Regions from separate parts of the Shewanella oneidensis MR-1 genome, predicted to be linked through region 1. Evidence: predicted binding sites of a transcription regulator. Region 1 holds the regulator's gene; the other holds the start of a gene.

The links. The regulator sigma-54, encoded in region 1, starts transcription at its own class of promoters, with help from an activator protein. The targets are predictions, from matches to a motif close to GTTGGCACGNNNNTNGNNT.
Region 2: SO_RS09140 (YccF domain-containing protein) is a predicted target of sigma-54. The motif match lies at 2,741-2,759, and genes of this name have one in related genera.

The regions. Positions count from the first base shown of each region.
Region 1 is NC_004347.2:4,090,500-4,106,384, reverse strand. It holds gene mgtE (magnesium transporter) at 1-725, opposite strand, end outside; gene SO_RS18460 (HPr family phosphocarrier protein) at 922-1,197, opposite strand; gene rapZ (RNase adapter RapZ) at 1,184-2,038, opposite strand; gene ptsN (PTS IIA-like nitrogen regulatory protein PtsN) at 2,035-2,478, opposite strand; gene hpf (ribosome hibernation promoting factor) at 2,481-2,768, opposite strand; gene SO_RS18440 (RNA polymerase factor sigma-54) at 2,797-4,272, opposite strand; gene lptB (LPS export ABC transporter ATP-binding protein) at 4,379-5,110, opposite strand; gene lptA (lipopolysaccharide transport periplasmic protein LptA) at 5,107-5,658, opposite strand; gene lptC (LPS export ABC transporter periplasmic protein LptC) at 5,645-6,205, opposite strand; gene kdsC (3-deoxy-manno-octulosonate-8-phosphatase KdsC) at 6,202-6,753, opposite strand; gene SO_RS18415 (KpsF/GutQ family sugar-phosphate isomerase) at 6,753-7,730, opposite strand; gene SO_RS18410 (hypothetical protein) at 7,855-8,055, opposite strand; gene mlaF (phospholipid ABC transporter ATP-binding protein MlaF) at 8,310-9,128, shown strand; gene mlaE (lipid asymmetry maintenance ABC transporter permease subunit MlaE) at 9,125-9,910, shown strand; gene mlaD (outer membrane lipid asymmetry maintenance protein MlaD) at 9,967-10,440, shown strand; gene SO_RS18390 (MlaC/ttg2D family ABC transporter substrate-binding protein) at 10,452-11,105, shown strand; gene SO_RS18385 (STAS domain-containing protein) at 11,111-11,395, shown strand; gene SO_RS18380 (BolA family protein) at 11,412-11,663, shown strand; gene murA (UDP-N-acetylglucosamine 1-carboxyvinyltransferase) at 11,676-12,935, shown strand; partial or broken gene SO_RS18370 (transposase) at 13,300-13,569, shown strand; gene SO_RS18365 (IS110-like element ISSod14 family transposase) at 13,659-14,693, shown strand; gene SO_RS18360 (IS256-like element ISSod4 family transposase) at 15,387-15,885, shown strand, end outside.
Region 2 is NC_004347.2:2,079,594-2,084,913, forward strand. It holds gene SO_RS09125 (IS4-like element ISSod3 family transposase) at 1-103, shown strand, start outside; gene SO_RS09130 (M14 family metallopeptidase) at 329-1,357, shown strand; gene SO_RS09135 (alpha/beta fold hydrolase) at 1,354-2,232, shown strand; gene SO_RS09140 (YccF domain-containing protein) at 2,249-2,656, opposite strand; gene SO_RS09145 (pyridoxal-phosphate dependent enzyme) at 2,911-3,903, shown strand; gene SO_RS09150 (NrtR DNA-binding winged helix domain-containing protein) at 3,956-4,669, shown strand; gene prs (ribose-phosphate diphosphokinase) at 5,026-5,320, shown strand, end outside.

The DNA of each region.
Region 1 (15,885 bases):
TCACTGTCGACCACGGGTGCGGATACCCAGTCATGGCGCTCGAATAGCTGTGCTACTTCACTGTCGGACATGCCCACGGGAATACTCTCGATATCAGTATCGATAATGCTGCTGATAGGGGTGTTGGGATCGCAGGTGAGCAGATCGGCAAGTTTTACCCCTCCCAAGACTTTATCTTGCTTATCAACCACGTATAAGGTGTCAGTGGTGTCAGGGAGATTTCCCCGCTGGCGCAGATAGCGCAGCACCACATCGATATTCACATCAGGCCTTAAAGTCACTGTATCGGTGTTCATTAAGCTGCCCGCGGTTTCATCGGGGTAGGAGAGCGCTTGCTCGACCCGCTGACGGTTTTGCAGGCTCATAGACTGCAATACTTGTTTGTAAACCGTATCAGGTAGGCTTCGCAGAATATAAGCCAGATCGTCCGTATCCATGCTGGCGGTGGCTTTAGCGACACGTTCAGGGCTCATGGCGCGGATCAGCGGATCTTTTAACTCTTCGCTGAGTTCATCGAGAATATCCCCGAGCTGATCTTGATCGATTAGCTGCCATAGTACTTGTCGTGCCTTGGGCGGTGAAGATTCTAAAATCAATGCAATATCCGATGACGCCATGTTTTGCAGCATTTGCCTGACATGCACAAACATACCACTGTTGAGAGCTTGGCTCAGTTGGTCAAGACGATGTTCGACTTGTAAGCTGTCTGAGACTTGTACAGGCATGTTTCCTCCAGGGTGGCTGCGGTGGAGCATAGGTTGGCGATTAAGGATTTAAGCCAAAGCGCGGCAGCATATTGTAATTGAACGGACAGGAAAGCGTCGAGCCACAAATGCGTTTTAGTGAGTTAACGTTCTGAAAATAAAAATAAACTATACGGTGTCTTGAATAGCAGCAGGCGTTGATAAGTTCAAGCCTTAGTTAGCTGGCTTCGTCGAACTTAGCGTCTATCAGTGCGCAAATGGCATTGAGGGCGGGTTCTGCATCCGGGCCTTCGGCAATCAAGGTGATGGTTTTACCCATACCCGTCTCAAGCATTAATAGCCCTAATACACTGGCGGCAGAGGCCTGTTTTTCACCTTGGATCAGGGTAATGCTGGCATCAAACTCAGAAGCAAGCACCACGAGCTTTGTGGCGGCGCGGGCATGCAAGCCGAGTTTATTGCAAATGGTGACTTGGCGTTCAAGCTTTGGCATGGCTCAACTCTCGATGGCGTGCATTGACTTTGTGCTTGCCATTACTAAAACGCTTTGCCAGTTGCTCGGCGACATAAACGGAGCGATGTTGGCCACCCGTGCAACCAATCGCAATCGTGAGATAGCTACGATTATTGCGCTCTAAATGGGGCAACCAGGTTTCGAGTAGATTCTCAATTTGCCAGATGAACTTATTCACCAGTGGCTGGCGATTTAAAAACTCGGCAACGGGTTCATCTAAACCGGTAAGTGGTCGCAGCTCTGGCTCCCAGTGCGGATTTGGCAAAAAGCGCACATCAAACATAAAGTCAGCTTCGGTCGGCATACCATGCTTAAAACCGAAGGACTCGAAGTTGATCACTAGTTCCTTATCGACACTGCCAAGCAGAATTTGCCGCACTTGGTCACTGAGTTCATAGATATTTAGATTGGAGGTATCTATGTAGTGATCCATTTGTTGTGACAGCGGCTCTAGCAGCTTGCCTTCGAGTTTAATGGCTTCTTGCAGTGAAACACGACTCTTAGACAAGGGATGTAAACGGCGGGTTTCGCTATAGCGCTTGAGCAGGACTTTATCGCTGGAATTTAGAAAAAAGCTAGTGAGCTCAGTGCCCTCAGGTAGGCTTGCAAGCTGTTTGACCAGGACTTTGTCTTGCTCCGGCAGGTTACGCACGTCGACACTGATGGCGACGAGATCGTTACTGCCTTTGAGCTGTTCAAGCAAACTGCCGATTAACGGCAAAGGCAAATTATCGACACAATAGTAGCCGAGATCTTCAAGCACTCTAAGTGCGACCGATTTGCCTGAGCCTGAACGCCCTGACACTATGACCAGTTTCATCCAATGATTACCTGATAGAGTTCCGTTTCATCATGCGTCTTACGCAATTGTTTCAATACTTGCTTGTCGCTCAGCTTTTCAGCCATGCAGGACAAGGTGCTTAAGTGCTGCTGACATTGATTGGCAGGCACGAGTAGCGCAAATAAAATATCGACAGGTTGTTTATCGATAGCATCAAAGGCTATCGGCTCCTCACATTTTATCAATATCGCTATGGGTTGTGTTATATCGGTTAATCGACCATGTGGAATGGCGATACCGTTACCTATACCTGTGCTACCCATCTTTTCGCGCGCCACAAGGCTTTCGAAGATCGCTTGAGATGATAGGGTGGGGTACTGGGCAGCGGCTAAGTCGCTGATAAGTTCCAGTACCTTTTTCTTACTGCCTGGAGTGGCGCAGGTTGTGCACTCCGGCCGCAGTATGGTACGAAGTTCCATTGCTAGTGTTTTGTTAACTTCTCTTTGTGTTTAATAACCTGACGATCAAGTTTATCAATCAGGACGTCTATGGCAGCATACATATCTGCATGCTCTGAAGTCGCGAAGACTTCACCACCGGTGAGGTTGATTCTCGCTTCGGCAATTTGTTGCATTTTTTCAACATTGAGCACAACGTGCACATTATTGATCTGTTCGAAATGACGTTCAAGTTTTGAAAACTTTTCCTCAACATATGCCCGTAACGATTCAGTAATCTCGATATGGTGTCCACTTAGGTGTATTTGCATAGAAACGTCCTCCGATATCCATAATAGGCTATAAACTTTTACGCTGATTGGAAGGGGGAATAAGCATCGCTTCTCGATACTTCGCAATGGTTCTGCGCGCAACGTTAATTCCCTGTTCTGCCAGAAGTTGAGCCATCTTGCTGTCGCTCAATGGTTTTTTCTGGTTTTCCGCTGCAACCAGTTTCTTAATGAAAGCCCTGATTGCCGTGGATGAGCACTCACCGCCATCATCTGTCCCGACGTGGCTTGAGAAGAAGTATTTTAGTTCAAAAAGTCCTTTTGGGGTATGCATGTATTTTTGAGTGGTCACCCGTGAAATGGTGGACTCATGCATTTCTACCGCTTCGGCGATATCGTTTAGGACCATGGGTTTCATGGCTTCTTCACCGTATTCGAAGAAACCTTGTTGGTATTGCACTATGCAGTTTGCCACCTTGAGCAGTGTTTCGTTGCGGCTTTCAAGGCTTTTGATAAACCATTTGGCTTCCTGCAAATGGCCACGAATAAATTGGCTGTCTGCTTGATTTTTTGAACTACGAGCCATTGCTGCATATTGCTGATTGACATTGATTTTGGGCATGCAATCGGGGTTAAGCTCAACGACCCAGCGGCCATTTTTTTTCGAAACTGAGACATCTGGGACCACATATTCTTCATCGACTGCAGTGATGAGTAAGCCAGGACGAGGATTCAAGGTTTGGATAAGCGCAATGCTATCCCTTAACTCGTCTTCTTTGAGTTTGGTCTTACGCATTAACAGTCTAAAGTCGCGGGCAGCGATCAGATCAAGATGATCTTTGATCAACATGCGGGCATTTTCGAGATGCGGAGTATCAGGAGAAAAATGGGATAGCTGGATCAGTAAACATTCGCTTAAATCCCTTGCCGCAACGCCAACGGGATCGAAGTGTTGAATACGTTTAAGTACCGCTTCAACTTCATCCAGTTCTATCTCGGGGTTGCCCATGGCTTCGAGAATATCTTCAGTGCTTTGAGTGAGATAGCCTTGATCATCTATGGCATCAATAATGGCAGTGGCTATGGCTAAGTCAGTTTCTGAGAATGGTGTGAGGTTTTTTTGCCATTCTAAATGTTCGTATAGCCCCTCGCTGGTTTCCCCTTGGAACGGCATATCATCTTCACGGCTAGCGCCCGAGCCAGAATTGGGCGATGCGGTAAAGACTTCATCCCAAGTGGTGTCCATGGGGAGCTCTTCGGGCAGGGATTCTTTGGTCAGTGACTCGGCAATATCCACGGTGGAGTTGTCTTGCTCCTGTGGCTGGGCGCTGGTTTCACTAAAATCGGTATCAGCGAGATCTTGTTTACGTTCGCTAGGCGCATCGAATTGCTCCTCTTCCAGCTCGAGAAGAGGATTAGAGTCTAAGGCTTGCTGGATCTCTTGCTGCAGTTCTAATGACGACAATTGCAACAGACGAATGGCCTGCTGTAGTTGTGGCGTCATGGTTAACTGTTGACCCAGTTTGAGCTGGAGTGACGCTTTCATGTTACCGCTGATCCCTACGTTATTATTGTGAGTTTAGGTCGCTTGATATCATACTGATGGCGCTTTGCGCTGCCAAATTCAAGGCTGATTAGCTCAGTTTTAGTAACTATAGCCTGAATTGTTCACCTAAGTACACAGCCCTAACTTGCTGATTGTCTAAGATCTCTGCAGGAGTTCCTTCGGCGATAAGACTGCCGTGACTGACAATGTAAGCATGTTCACAGACATCTAAGGTCTCGCGCACATTGTGGTCAGTAATCAATACTCCAAGACCTCGACTTTTGAGTTGCTCGATAATTTTCTTGATATCGATAACCGAGATTGGATCAACGCCCGCAAAGGGTTCATCGAGCAAAATAAACTTTGGGTTAGCCGCTAATGCGCGGGCAATTTCGACACGACGACGTTCGCCGCCCGATAAGGACATGCCTTGGCTGTCACGAATATGGGTGATATGGAACTCTTCTAATAGCTGCTCTAGTGCTTCTTCGCGCTGGTCGCTATTGAGTTCTTTACGGGTTTGCAGTACCGCCATGATATTGTCGTGCACGGTTAATTTGCGAAAGATACTGGCTTCCTGTGGCAGGTAACCAATACCTTTGCGAGCACGCAGATGCATAGGGTCGGCAGTTAAATCATCATCGTCGATAAAGATATGACCTTTATCGCTTTTTACTAAGCCCACTACCATGTAAAAGGTGGTAGTTTTACCTGCGCCGTTTGGGCCAAGCAGGCCAACAACTTGACCCGTTTTAACCGTGAGGCTGACATCTTTAACAACCTGACGGCTTTTATAACTCTTGGCCAGATTCTGTGCTTTTAAGGTGATTTGGGTCATTTAGAGTCCTGTTTTTTCACAGGTTTATCCGCAGGTGCGTTTTTCAGTTCTTCCTGATAGTTATCAGGTTGAATAATGGTAATCACACGATCGTCACCATTGCCGGTACTTTCGGCGATCAGTTTTTGCTGAATGATATTGTAACGAATTAGATTGCCTGTGACTTGGCTACCCGCTTGGTCAAGGGTGGCGGTGCCTGTTAGCGTCAAGGTCCTCGTGGCCATTTCATAGCGAATTTCTTTGGCGCTAGCAGATGCTGGGCGGCCATCGTCGAGGATCTGGCTATAGGTTGCTGGATTACCTGTCGCCACTAGAATCTTGCTGTTTTCGCCTTCGGCTGAAAATGCACGGAGTTGATCCGCATTGATTTTGATTGAACCTTGTACGACTTCAACTGGGCCGAAGAAAATGATCTGATTGTTTTTAATATCAGCAGTTTGGCTGACCGCTTTAATCTTAACTTCTTGCTGTAAGTCACCGACTTTGGCGAAGGTGCTCATGCTTGTCATGAGCATTAGGCTGGCAAGTAATATGTTATTTTGCTTCATAGGTTCCTACTACCTGACTGGTCAATTGCACTTCCTGCGCGTTAAGGTCGGCATAAAGGCCTTGCCCTTGAATATTAAAATCTTTCCCTGTGACGTAAATGATGCGGTCAGAGGTCATTATCATAGTGTTGAGATCGAGTTCTAAAAAACTGGTGGACAAGGTTTGTATCGGTTCACCTGGGTTGATGGCATCGATAATAACATTATTTTCTAATACAACCTTGCCAGTTTCTTTGTTGAGCCGACCAAGATCTGCTCGGATCTGCCATTTTGCTTTACCTTGGTCGGGATAGACAAGATAGACTGGTTGAGTAAAGTCGGTTTGATTTTTCAGCTCATAGTGTTCCATGTGCTTTGCCGTCACCCGACTATTGACTTGCCCTTGCTCGTTAAACTCGATACTGCGCAGATCTTCGATAATGTAATCGGGTCTGTCAGAGTTGTTCAAGCTGTCATCCGTATCGCCACCGCGTTTTTGCTGCACTTGCCAATACAGCACCAGCGCAGTACCAAAAAAGGCGATAATGGCGAGGGTCACACGACTCATATGCTCATCCCATGGGCTGAGGTGAATTTGTTTTGACTCAGTAATAGCAGATCCGTCAGCTCCCTGAGCGCGCCATGGCCGCCATTTAACTGAGTTACAAAATGGGCATGTTGGCGTACATAGGGATGACCATCGGCGACGCAGACGGCTAGGCCGACCACATTCATCACCGGCAGATCAACAATATCGTCACCGATATAGGCGACTTCTTCCGCGGTGACATTGTAGATCGATAGCAGTTCTTCATAGGGAACAAATTTATTATCCACGCCCTGATAAATATGGGTGACCCCAAGGGCAGTCATGCGGTTTTCAACAATTCTTGATTGGCGGCCAGTAATCACGGCAAGATGAAAACCGCTGGTCAATAGTGAACGTACACCATAACCATCGCGGGTGTGGAAGGCTTTTAATTCTTCACCCGAGTTGCTCAAATAAATGCGGCCGTCAGAGAATACTCCATCCACATCGCAGATCAGCAGTTTAATTTTTTGGGCACGTTGCCACACATCGTCGCTGACGGGGCCGTAAAATCCTTGCTGTGGCATTAAATGACTCCCGCTTTAACCATATCGAGCATATTGAGTGCGCCGACAGGATGATTTTCTTTATCTATCACTATTAGGCCGTTGATATTTCTAGAGTCCATCACTTGCAGCGCCTGCGCTGCTAATACGTTTTCAGTAATAGTGACACAGTTTCGCGTCATCACATCGGCGATCGGTGTGGTGCGCAGGTTGACTTGGGCATCGATGACGCGGCGTAAGTCGCCATCGGTAAAAATACCCACGAGTTTGTTTTGCTCATCGATAATCGCGGTCATGCCGAGGCCTTTTTTGGAGATTTCATACAGGGCATCGGTAATGCAGATATCGTGTTTGACCAGCGGTAAGTCATCGCCGCAGTGCATCACATTACTGACTTTTAACAGTAGTTTACGACCCAAGGCGCCGCCTGGGTGAGACATAGCGAAATCGTCTCGGGTGAAGCCTTTAGCTTGCAGCAGTGCAATCGCCATCGCATCACCCATCACTAAGGTTGCGGTGGTGCTTGACGTGGGGGCGAGCCCGAGCGGGCAGGCTTCTTCTGGTACTTCAATGCATAAATGAATTTTGGCCAAACGTGCCATAGTGGACTCAGGTTTGCCCGTCATGGCTATCACCGGAATGGCTTTACGCTGGATAACGGGCATCAGTGCGAGGATTTCACTTGATTCGCCCGAGTTCGAAATGGCGAGAATAATATCGTTGTCAGAGAGTACGCCTAAGTCGCCATGGCTGGCTTCGCCTGGATGCACAAAGAAGGCCGGAGTGCCTGTACTGGCGAGGGTGGCTGAGATTTTATTGCCAATATGGCCGGATTTCCCCATCCCCATCACGATGACTTTGCCGCTACAGTTGAGAATTAATTCACAGGCTTGGGCGAATTCAGCGGAATCGACGTACTGATAAAGGTTGTCGAGGGCCGATTTTTCAATATCGATGACTTTACAGCCCCATTGGCGCAATTGTGATTGGTCTACCATGTCTATCTCTCTTCTTGCATTGTCTTTGTCGCCCCGTCTGGGATTGGAATAGCACAATTTGGTACGCGATAAAGATGATAAAATTAACGGCTTCTTTCTCTGAGTCGCATTTTATTGTTAAAGCTCAGTGCCCATAAGCTGCCAAAGCAAAAGGGCAGATTAACTTGTTTAGCCTTTGAATGCTTTGAGCAATATCATCGTCTTTGGTGTTACCCTTTTGCCGCCCATATTGAGCATGGCGACTCTGATGCTCACTTTGACGTTTAATGCCGGCACTCGATAGTGCTTTTGACTTAAGTTGTACTGGCGTTATGTCAGTGTACATTCACTTATGCTATGACTGTTAAGCAAACAATTTTGCTTATCTACCAACATAGACGAAAACATTAAGTAACACTTTAGCTTCACTGAGCGGAAACTTAGGGCGCATTCTCGCTGGAAATGAGGCAAATTGAAAGTATCGCAGGACGATAGTGTCGATTCTGTTGTAGGTTAAAGCGCAATTACGTACAATTTGCGGCTCTTCGATTGGTCTAGGCTGGAAGCGTAGGCCACCTCTTTCAAATATCGGAATCAAACATGACTCAAGAACAAACGCCGTTGGTTGAGATCCGTCATTTGGGCTTTCGCCGTGGTCAGCGTGTCATATACGAAGATATTAGCCTGTCTATCCCTAGGGGCAAAGTTACCGCCATTATGGGACCCAGTGGCATAGGTAAAACCACCTTGCTGAAGCTTATCGGTGGACAATTAACACCCGACAGCGGACAAGTGTTGTTTGATGGACAGGATGTGCACGCCGCGAGTCGTAACGAATTATTCGAACTGCGTAAACGCATGAGCATGTTGTTTCAAAGTGGCGCCTTATTCACTGATATTAATGTTTTCGATAATGTTGCCTTTGCGCTGCGTGAACATTCAGGCCTGCCCGAAGAGATTATTCGCACTATCGTGCTGATGAAACTTGAGGCCGTTGGGCTGCGGGGGGCTGCGCAGTTGATGCCAAGCGAATTATCCGGAGGGATGCAGCGCCGTGCAGCTTTGGCTCGGGCGATAGCCCTTGAGCCTGAAATGGTCATGTACGATGAGCCTTTTGCTGGGCAAGATCCGATCTCCATGGGAGTGTTGGTTAAGCTTATCCGCGAACTGTCCGATGCCCTTAATTTAACCTCGGTTGTAGTGTCCCACGATGTGGATGAGGTGCTCGGGATTGCGGATTATGTATATGTGGTTGCTGATAAAAAAGTCATTGCCCATGGCACGCCGGAGGAGTTAAAGCATGCGGATAATCCGCAGCTAAAACAGTTCATCGAAGGTGCGCCTGACGGTCCTGTACCTTTCCATTATCCGGCAAAGGATTATCAGCAAGAATTGTTGGCAAAAGGAGTTGGCAAGTGAAGTTATTAGACAATATTGCCGACCTTGGCCGCAGCGCTATCGAGTTAGTGCTCGGTTTTGGCCGTGCGGGCCTGATGCTGTGGGGCGCGATTGTTCGTTGGCCTCGGGTGCGTAAAGGCTTTCCATTATTAGTGCGCCAAATCTATGTGGTCGGCGTACAATCTATGGTTATTATTGTTGTTTCCGGCCTGTTTATTGGCATGGTGTTAGCCCTTCAGGGTTACAACATTTTGGTGGGGTTTGGGACGGAAGAAAGTTTAGGCCCCATGGTAGCCTTAAGTTTACTGCGTGAGCTCGGTCCGGTGGTCACGGCATTGTTATTTGCTGGCCGCGCAGGTTCTGCACTCACTGCTGAAATCGGTCTGATGAAGAGTACCGAGCAGTTATCAAGCTTAGAAATGATGGCGATTGACCCGCTCAGGCAAATCATTGCGCCACGATTTTGGGCTGGGGTGATCAGCATGCCTTTATTGGCGTTGATGTTTACTGCTGTTGGGATTTATGGCGGCCATTTAGTGGGAGTAGAGTGGAAGGGTATCGATAGCGGTGCTTTCTGGTCAATTTTGCAGGCCTCGGTAGAATGGCGCCAAGACATAGTTAACTGCTTGATTAAAAGTGGGGTCTTTGCCGTCGTGGTGACTTGGATTGCTCTCTACCGTGGTTATCAAGTGATCCCTAATCCAGAGGGGATCAGCCGTGCAACCACCTCAACCGTGGTGCAATCAAGCCTCGCCGTATTGGCATTGGACTTTTTACTGACAGCCCTGATGTTTGGCCGCTAATGGATTGCAGCGCCAAGGATACAGATAGAGACGGATTAACAGAGTGGTAACTGAGCATGTTGACACGAAAAATTGAATTATTAGTGGGTGTGTTTCTTTTAACGGGTTTAGCGGCTTTTTTAGTATTGGTGTTTAAAGTCGCCAATATTGAAGTGCAAACCAGCGACAGCAGCTATACCCTCAGCGCCAACTTTACCAATATTGGTGGCCTTAAAGTACGCTCTCCCGTCAAAGTGGGCGGTGTGGTGGTAGGCCGAGTGAGCAAGATTGACTTAGACCCAGTAAAACTGGTGGCTGTAGTCACGATTGTGATGGATAAACGTTACGATAAATTCCCTGAAACCAGTAGCTTAGCTATTTTAACTTCAGGTTTGCTCGGTGAGCAGTTCCTCGGACTAACACCGGGCTTTGTCGATGATGATGTGAGTATGCTCAAGGATGGCGACAAGATTGACGATACTCGCTCAGCATTAGTGTTAGAAGATCTGATTGGTCAGTTCTTATATAGTATGGGTTCAAAGGATAAATAGGGGTTACCGCTATGTTTAAACGCTTATCGCGCTTTTTACTGCCGTTAGTATGGATATTTACAGCAACGACCGCATTGGCGGATGATACTCAGATTAACACTATGGACCCGTACTCCATGGTGAAGTCCGTTGCGAACAAAACCTTCGATCGTTTCCACAAAGACAAGGCGTTGATTGACGCGGATGCAGACCATCTCAAGGTGATTGTGCGTGAAGAACTCATGCCCTACATCGACTATAAATACGCTTCTTACAAAGTGTTAGGGCAGTATTTAAAAGAGTCGACTGAAGATCAACGCAATCGTTTCGTCGATGCCTTCCAAGGCTATTTAGTCACAACCTATGCTCAAGCCTTTACCGAATACACTAACCAAAAAGTGGAGTTTTCGCCTGGTAGTGATTTCAGCAATGAGAAAATTGTCGATGTAAACGTCCAGATTATCGAAGCGGGTCGTCCGCCGATTAAGCTGTTGTTTAAAGCTCGCCGCCTCAAGGATGACTCTTGGAAGGCGTTTGACTTAGTTGCTGAAGGCGTCAGTTTACTGTCTTCTAAGCAATCTGAAATCTCGAATCTTATCCGCCAACAGGGGATTGAACCGGTGATCAAGATGCTTGAAGAGCGCACTAAAGACAAAGTGACTAAACAGCCAAAAGCAGGGAAGTAAGCGCCGTGGTTGAATTTGTGCAACAGGGTAACATTTGCCATCTCAAAGGGCGTTTATCACAGGATCAAGTGATCGCGCTTTGGCCACAAAGGCAAAGCCTGTTAAGCCAAGATACCCAAATCTTGTCGCTATCAGAGCTTGAGTACAGCGATAGCGCTGGCGTGGCGTTTTTGCTGGCGTTAGTTCGTCAGCATGCTACGCCACTACAGTTGTGCTCAGCGTCAGCGCAGTTAAAAAAATTAATCGATTTATATGATTTACAGTCCTTCTTCAGTGAAGAAGCGAATTGAAAAGGTACCGAATTTCATGGAATGCAGCTTAATAGAACAGATTTTACGTGACGCGTTAGCACTCGATGAAGTGCACGCCAGTTCAGATGGTAGTCACTATAAAGTGATCGCCGTCGGCGAATGTTTTGACGGCATGAGTCGTGTTAAACAACAACAAACCATTTATGCACCGCTGATGAGCTATATCGCCAGCGGTGAGTTACATGCATTAACGATTAAAACTTTCACGCCGACTCAATGGAAACGCGAGAAAATTTTCAACAGCTAGTAGTGAGGAAAAGTGGATAAATTAGCAATTCAGGCAAGCCCTCCGCTTGCTGGTGATGTGATTATTTCGGGTGCTAAAAACGCTGCTCTGCCCATTCTAATGGCAGGTGTGTTAGCCGAAACTGATTTTGTGGTCTCAAACGTTCCCAATTTGCGCGATGTCAGCACCAGTTGTAAATTGCTGCGCTGCCTTGGCGCCGATGTGGATGAGTTGGGCGAAGGTAAGATCCGTATTTCTACCAAGAATCTCAATGAATTCTGCGCACCTTACGATTTAGTTAAGACTATGCGTGCCTCGATTCTGATCCTTGGCCCTTTATTGGCGCGCTATGGCACTGCAGATGTGTCATTGCCTGGTGGCTGCGCCATTGGTGCCCGTCCAGTTAACCTTCACTTACATGGCCTTGAAATGATGGGCGCCAAGATTGAAGTGAAAGAAGGTTATATCAAAGCCCGTGTCGATGGTCGCTTAAAAGGCGCCCATATTTTTATGGATATGGTCAGTGTTGGTGCAACCGAAAACCTACTGATGGCCGCAGCCCTTGCCGATGGCGAAACCGTGATTGAAAACGCGGCCCGTGAGCCAGAAGTGATCGACTTGGCTAACTGTTTGATTGCCATGGGTGCAAAAATCACCGGTGTAGGCAGTGCTACTCTGCGTATTCAAGGGGTTGAGCGTTTACAGGGCTGTGAGTATCGCGTGATGCCAGATCGTATTGAAACTGGTTCATTCCTCGTTGCCGCCGCCGTGACCCGTGGTCGTATCCGTTGCTTAAAGGCAGACCCTGCTTCGTTAGAATCGGTAATCGCCAAACTTGAAGATGCGGGCGCCAAGATCACCACAGGTGAAGATTGGATTGAGCTGGATATGGAAGGCAAGCGTCCAAAAGCCGTGAATATCAAAACCGCGCCATACCCTGGTTTCCCAACCGATATGCAGGCACAGTTCTGCGTGCTCAACGTATTAGCGCAGGGCACGGCAACGATTACCGAAACCATCTTCGAAAACCGCTTTATGCACGTACCAGAACTCATCCGTATGGGCGCGACCATGGAGCTTGAAGGCAATACCTGCATTATTCAAGGCATTGAGTCTTTGAGTGGTGCGCAGGTAATGGCGACCGATTTACGTGCTTCGGCAAGTCTAGTGATCGCAGGCTTAGTCGCCGATGGTAAAACTATCGTCGACCGCATCTATCACTTAGACCGCGGCTACGAGCATATTGAGCAGAAATTCCAAGGATTGGGCGCGCATGTAGAACGTGTGCAATAACATTTGCGTAGGATTAGCTTCCAATAAAAAACCAGCCTAGTGCTGGTTTTTTATTGGGTGCAATTTGTTTAGGTAAAAAGTAAGGGGCATTTAAACGCTGGATTTGATTGATGGATGAGTCATGGCATTTGCTCGACGACACGCAGCTAGTCCATCCTTGGATGCTCGACCGCCCCATCCGTGGGGCGGACGGTCGTCTCGCTAATCACCATGACTCACTCTTTTAGCATCGGTGTAGCTTGCAGGTTTTAAAGAAAGACACAGCATGCTTTGGGACATAAACGTGCCAGAACTGATTGGAATGACAGAGGCTGTTCATAATTCTGTGTCATTTCAGTAAAATATTCAAAAACAGGAATGATACATGACCCAACCTTTTAACTTCGAACAAGCCCTTAAAGATCTGCAGTCAGGTAAAAGCCTCACAGGTAAAGACAGCATTCTTGGCCCACTGATCAAGCAACTCACTGAAGCGGCTCTCCAGGCTGAGCTTGAGCAGCATTTAGCGCATGATCCTCAGCCTAATCGTAAAAATGGCAAAACCCCTAAGACCATTAAGCATCCGTCCGGTAACTTTGAGTTAGACGCGCCTAGAGACCGCAATGGCACCTTTGAGCCTCAGTTGATTAAGAAAAAGATATGGCTGCTGAGATGGTCACCTCGGTCTCGGCATCGCAATGTGCCATGATTTAGGTGCACAAAATCTGACTCGAGGTGACCGATATGAACTATAAACTCATCAGCATTGATTTGGCAAAAACTGTCTTCCAAGTCGCAGCCTTTAACCCTGATAACACCATTGCTTTTAACCGTAAAATCAATCGCCCAGCATTACTTGACATGCTTAGGCAATGCGAGCCGACACTCGTGGTGATGGAAGCCTGCTACAGCGCTAATTACTGGGGGCGTACAATCGAAAAACTCGGCCATACCGTCAAGCTTATCCCCGCCAGAATGGTGAAAGCCATGCTGGTTGGTAATAAGAATGACGCCAATGATGCGGTTGCCATCGGAGAAACGGCTGGCCGCCCTAAAGTGAGTCTACTTCGCCCTAAAACGGTCGAGCAGCAGGATATTCAATCTTTACTGCGCATTCGTGAGCGCTTGGTGGAGAATCGCACGGCTAACTGCAATCAACTGCGTGGTTTTCTCGCGGAATACGGCCTGATTGTCGCAAAGACCCGCCGCCAGTTGATGTTAGCCATTCCGCTCATTCTTGAAGATGCTGACAACGAATTATCCACGGTTGCCAGAGGGTTTATTCAACGACTCTATGAGTTTCAGTTGTATTTAAATGAACAAATCGACCAGGTTGCACAGGACATATTAGCCCTTGCCCAAGCCATGCCACAGTATCCATTATTGCTAACCATCCCCGGTGTCGGCCCTATCGTCGCATCCACATTATTAGCCAGTATTAATGAAGTTAATGATTTTAAAAATGGCCGGCAATTGGCGGCATGGCTAGGGCTCACTCCTTCACAATACAGCAGTGGCACGACCAATCGGCTCGGCAAGATAACCAAGCGCGGAAATCAAACGCTCCGGCGGTTACTTATCCATGGCGCAAGAACCGTGGTGAACTGGTGCGATAAGAAAGACGACTCACTTAGCCTGTGGTTACAACGGCTTAAACAGCGTCAACACGTCTGCAAAGTGACGGTTGCCTTGGCCAATAAGATGGCTCGGATGGTGTTTGTAGTGATGAGCCGCGGACAAGCATTTGATATGAATAAGGCCTGTAAATTGGCAACGTAATGCAGTGTTTTTTGCGTAAATAGACTCAAAATGTAAATAGATAAATGTCCATCAAAGCACAACAGCGGTAATGGTATTAATGAGTTAAACGGTTTGTCTTACCCAAAACCTGATGAGGACAGTGGCCTTTGAGGCCATGTGGGTGCCAAGGAGGGTAAGACGTCAATTTGGATCTCATTAGGGCGCAACAGACGCCGGATATATGTCGCAAGACCGCAAACCATTAACGACCGATACCCCGTTGTGAAAGGTGAATTATCGATTAGCACAAATTAATTTGAACAAAATAGGACATTGACCTTGCTAACCCCGAGGTGACCATATATGTCCTCTCTTTTGTCTTGGCGGCATGGTTGCTCATTCACATCAGACCCATAGGGATATGGGGAATATCACTATAATGTCTGGAACATTATTGACCATGTGAACGCGACATTTACACTTCCGTGTGCTGCAGATGCCGCCGTTGAGCCTATAGGGATACTTCTAGTGAAATAAAGGGGCGGTTTGTCACTGGGGAAACAGTGGCAATCTATATAAGCATATATGGTTCAGTAATCTAGCTTTGGGCAAAAGTGAGTTAAAAATAGCGCGGTGAGATATTAGTTCTGCCATTTGAGGATGAGGTAATACGCGGGTAGTGTTCATAATTCTGTGTCATTTCAGTAAAATATTCAAAAACAGGAATGACACATGACCCAACCTTTTAACTTCGAACAAGCCCTTAAAGATCTGCAATCAGGTAAAAGCCTCACAGGTAAAGACAGCATTCTTGGCCCACTGATCAAGCAACTCACTGAAGCGGCTCTCCAGGCTGAGCTTGAGCAGCATTTAGCGCATGATCCTCAGCCTAATCGTAAAAATGGCAAAACCCCTAAGACCATTAAGCATCCGTCCGGTAACTTTGAGTTAGACGCGCCTAGAGACCGCAATGGCACCTTTGAGCCTCAGTTGATTAAGAAAAATCAAACTACACTAACCGATGAAATCGAACGTAAAGTGTTATCGATGTTCAGTATAGGTATGAGCTATCGCGATATTAATCAACATGTTGAAGATATGTATGGGCTCAATGTGTCTAACGCAACAGTCAGTGCTATCACTGACAAACTCATCCCCGAACTTAAAGCGTGGCAGCAGCGCCCATTAGATAGCCATTATCCTATCGTTTGGCTTGATGCGATACATTATA
Region 2 (5,320 bases), 2.0 Mb from region 1:
GCGACGGCATGACTACCCCATATCAGCAGATGATTTGCTTTGTGCTGCGAAGAAACTAGCCCAACTCTCATTAACTCATGGTTGTTGGGGCTATGAATTATGAGGGGATCCTACAGGGCGGGATATGTTCGACCAAGGTTTAGCTAAACTTGATATTGAAAGCATTATGGGCGATTTGTTATTTCAGGAAGAAGCCTTAAATCACTAATCCAGTACAGCACCAATCGAAAATGTTGGCAGGTATGTTTTGTCATAAATCTGTCTTGTAACACGATTAGTATCAATCCTAAGGTGATGAATTAGCACTCATCTCATTTTCTAGGATGATATGAATAATATTCCTTTCGAGTTAGATACGTTATCGCAACTCATTGATACTCATCATCTTAAACTCAAATATCAGATTCTTGCTGATATCGCATTTCGGCATGAACATTTTCCGCTCTACAGCGTTGAGTTAGGGGTAACTGAGCATCTTTGTCCTACAGTCTTGTTTGTAGGCGGTGTCCATGGTGTCGAACGGATTGGCTCACAAGTGATCTTGGCCTTATTAAACAGTCTGTTGCAACGTTTAACTTGGGATAAGCATCTACAGCAACTGTTGACTGAAGTGCGGCTGGCATTTGTGCCCGTTATGAATCCTGTTGGTCTGCTCTTGGGAACGCGTGGCAATGGTAACGAGGTGGATTTGATGCGCAATGCGCCGATTGAATCCCGTGAAAAAGTGTCATTTCTGGTGGGCGGGCAGCGGTTATCGCCTAAATTGCCTTGGTTTCGTGGGCTCGGTGGGATGGAACTTGAAACGGCGGGGTTGGTGGCCTATGTGCAACAGTTACTTGGACAAAGCACCAGTCTCATTTCCCTTGATGCCCATTCAGGGTTTGGATTGACGGATCATATCTGGTTTCCCTACGCCCATACTAAGGCTCCGTTTGAAAATGCTCATTTTATTTTTTATTTAAAACAACTATTTGATGCAAGTTATCCCCATCATGGCCATTACCGACTTGCGCCGCAGAGCCAGTTTTATCGTACCCATGGTGATATTTGGGATTACCTTTATGGCCAGCACCATATACAAGATCCTCAGGCGAGCGTTCCCTTTTTACCGTTAACCTTAGAGATGGGCTCCTGGGCATGGATAAAAAAGAATCCCAGACAAATATTTAATTTTGCTGGTTTTTTTAATCCGCAAAAAACGCACAGGCACCATAGAATTTTACGGCGGCACACAGTATTAATGCAGTTTTTGATGGAGACAGCCTATGCGAGAGTGCTTGAAGGATTAACACCTGAGTATCTCACTCAACTTACGCAACGTGCGCAGCAGTATTGGTATCGGGAGACATTAGGATGACGACGTGGGTTTTACTTCGGGGCTTAATGCGGGATAAACGTCATTGGAATGGCTTTGATCAAAGGCTTAGGCAAAGGGGGGGGACAGTATTCACGCCGGATTTACCCGGCAATGGTCTACTCAGTCACCAAAAAAGTCCATTGAGTATTGCAAAATATGCCCAAGCCGTGTGGCAACAACTGGATGAAAACCTACAGGGACAACCATTTTATCTGCTTGGATTATCGATGGGCGGCATGCTCGCGATGGAAATGGCGCAACAACGTCCTTGGCAGGTAAAGCATGTATTTGTGCTTAATAGCAGTGCTGCCAATTTGTCGCCTTGGTATCACAGATTCAATTTGTTCAATGTCTTGCTGGCGTTTGTTAAGCGGTGCCGAGGAGTTCAATTACATCCTATCGAATCCACTATTGTGCGATTAACCAGTTATCGTCACCGTCGAGATACCAGATTGATTGAACATTGGAGCGAATATCGCAAAGAGACTTCTCCTGCGTTTTCAAATGCATGCCGGCAGTTATACGCTGCGTTTCGGTATCAATGTCCAACATCTTTAGCTATACCTGTGAGTATCTTATGTGGTGATCGTGATGCCTTGGTCAATATGCAATCGAGTAAAGCGCTTGCACAGCACTTTAAGGTGGAATTGATGGTGTTAGCCTATTGTGGCCACGACATCACCATAGATGCGCCCGCAAAACTCGTGCACTATCTTTTTGATATTCTTAGCTCAAATCATGGTAAAGAAGAGCTTCAACTGGTTGATTGTGCTGACTTACTCGATTTACTCGATGAGGAAATTGCCTATCATGAGGCTAAGTTAATCCAAGCAATTCCTCGGTATTCATCAGCACTACCCGCTGAGTCTGAGTAGTGCTGTGTGAGTTGACTTACGCTTTAGCGACAATCGTTTGTCCAATTGGCGTCAGACTTAACAGCGCTAGCTTAAGATGTTGGATCCCGAAGGGGATACCAATAATTGTGACAAAGCAGGCAAGGGCATGGGCTAAATGACCAATAGCCAACCAAATGCCAAAGAGCAAGAACCAAATAATATTGCCGACCATGCCAAAGGCACCTGTGCCTAAATCTTCACGGCCAGTTAAATGACGGCGATTCATTTGCTCCTGTCCAAAGGGCCAGAAGGTCAATTCACCAATCACAAAGCAAGCTCGGCCGAAGGGAATACCGATAATACTGATAAAACATAAAATTCCCGCGAGCCACCAAGCAAGGCCCATCACGAATCCGCCAAGTACAAACCAAGCAATATTGAAGATTAACCGTAGTAATGACATTGAAAACTCCTTATCTAATCCAAAATCAGTGCGCAATAAACAACGACTCGCACACAAGATCATTAATTGATGCTTAAATCGAATAAGCGAGAATTGTGCCAAAAAATTTATCATTAATTATCAGTATGATACTTGTATACTTATTTGTGCGGATTGTGAGTTAGACTAAAATTTCGTGAATTTCCTTAATTCTTAGGAAGGATTTAGCCAAGCTCGCGTTACACTAAACACCTTATCCCCACCAGAGTGAATAAATGCTAGCCAATAGCCCCGTCGAATCATTTTCCTTTGCAGGCCGTGAGATTTTTCTCAAAAGAGATGATTTATTACATCCTGGTTTTAGCGGTAATAAGGCGCGTAAGTTTGCCTACTTTTTAGATCAGGAATTTGCGGGAGTTACTAAGTTGATTGGCCACGGCTCCGCGCAGGCTAATTCACTGTATTCACTGTCGGCGCTAGCCAAACTCAAAGGATGGCAGTGTGATTTTTATGTGGATCATATTGCCAGCCATGTACTCACACTGCCGACGGGCAACTATGCCGCAGCTATCGCCAATGGTACACGCGTCATTGATTTATCAAGCCTGATAGCAGCCAATCCTTTTGTTCAGCGTGAGCTTAAGTGGACTTGTCATGAGTATATTGTGCAACAAGTCTTGCCTGCTGAGCCTAACGCTTTATTTATCCCCGAAGGTGGCCGCTGCCAGTATGCTGAATATGGTGTGAACCAGTTAGCGGCAGAGATTGAGACTTGGGCAATGCAACAGGGGATGACAGATCTAAAGGTGTTTTTACCCGCAGGTACTGGTACCACGGCATTATTTTTAAATCAGTATTTTGTGCGTCAGCAAAGTGACATTCGAGTGCTTACCTGCGCCGTGGTTGGTGGGGATGCGTATTTACGCCAGCAGTTTAGCATGTTAAATCCAAATTCTGCTGAGCATCCACAGATCCTGAATGCGGATAAAAAATACCATTTTGGTAAACTTTATCCGGAGTTTTATGCCATGTGGCTGCGGATTTGCGCCTCTGGCGTGCAGTTTGAATTACTCTACGATCCCTTAGGTTTTATTGTGTTAGAAAAATATTTACCGCAGTGGGACGCAAGCCCGGTGATGTATATCCACCAAGGTGGTTTGCTCGGAAACGAGACGATGTTGCCACGTTATTTGCGTAAATTTGGACAAAGTAGCTCAGCCCACGGCGAAAAACATTTACTTAGTGACGCTAAGACATTATGTGTTTGAAGCGCTGTAATGTCTAAGTTAAGCTTATGATGTCGAACGATGGAAAATACTCATGACAGAAGCGGAATATCTCGCCAATTACGATCCTAAGGCTTTTAAGGCTCAGCTACTGACGGTTGATGCCGTATTGTTTACCTACCATGATCAGCAGCTTAAAGTACTCTTAGTACAACGCTCAAACCATCCCTTTTTAGGTTTGTGGGGATTACCGGGAGGCTTTATCGATGAAACTTGCGATGAATCCCTTGAGCAAACTGTGTTACGTAAACTTGCGGAAAAAACTGCAGTAGTGCCACCTTACATTGAACAGTTATGCACTGTGGGTAATAACAGTCGCGATGCGAGAGGCTGGTCGGTGACTGTGTGTTATACCGCCTTGATGAGTTATCAAGCCTGCCAAATCCAGATTGCTTCAGTGAGTGATGTTAAGTGGTGGCCATTAGCGGATGTGTTACAGATGCCCTTGGCATTTGATCATCTGCAGTTAATTGAGCAAGCGCGGGAACGCTTAACACAAAAAGCCTTATATTCTTTAGTGCCAGGATTTGCACTGTCTGAACCTTTTACCTTGCCAGAATTGCAGCATGTACATGAGGTTTTACTGGGCAAGCCTATCCAAGGGAAATCTTTTCGTCGGCGAGTTGAACAGGCCGATTTATTGATTGATACCGGATTGAAGCGCACCGAACGGGGACGTCCTGCTAATTTATATTGCTTGAAACCTGATACGGCATCGTATCGCTTCTTAAGAAATTTAGAATGTTGATCACAGTGATGGCTGATTGAGGCAGGTATTCGCCTTGCTCTATAGGAGTAACCACGACTGTTTGTGCGTTGTTAATGGTTACTTTGATTCAGTAAAGACTGTTTTATTACTGATTTTGCCCTAATGTCTCCGGTTCTTTTATTACTCGATACCCATATTGTGGCTTCTTAGTTGTCGCACCCATTAATAGTGTCTAAAAGACACTATATGCAATTTAAGCATAACATTTCAGGTTGCTCCGCCTGAAATAGTCTAAAAATCAACTTTACATGATAATGTCTTTAAGACACTATTGTTCATGTAGACAACAAGGGCGCCGTTAATTGCGGTAATCTTGCCATAGACAGGAGGTTACTATGTCTCAACGTATTCAAGTGTCTCAACAAATTCAAACGTCTCAAGATGTTTCTAAGGCGCAATGCTTACAAGCCGATTTTTATCAGCTACCCGCCGCTAGCGATGAGGCTAATTACCGTTTATTTCAATTTGGCGCGGGGGAGAATCATGTACAACTACTGGTTCCTCCAGCGAAACGCGTCACACTTTTCTTCGGTTATCGTGGCGATCATTCCATCATGCAGCTCTTGTTGTTAACTGATGCATTACGCCGCAACGGTGCAGAGCAAATCGATCTGTTACTGCCTTATATGC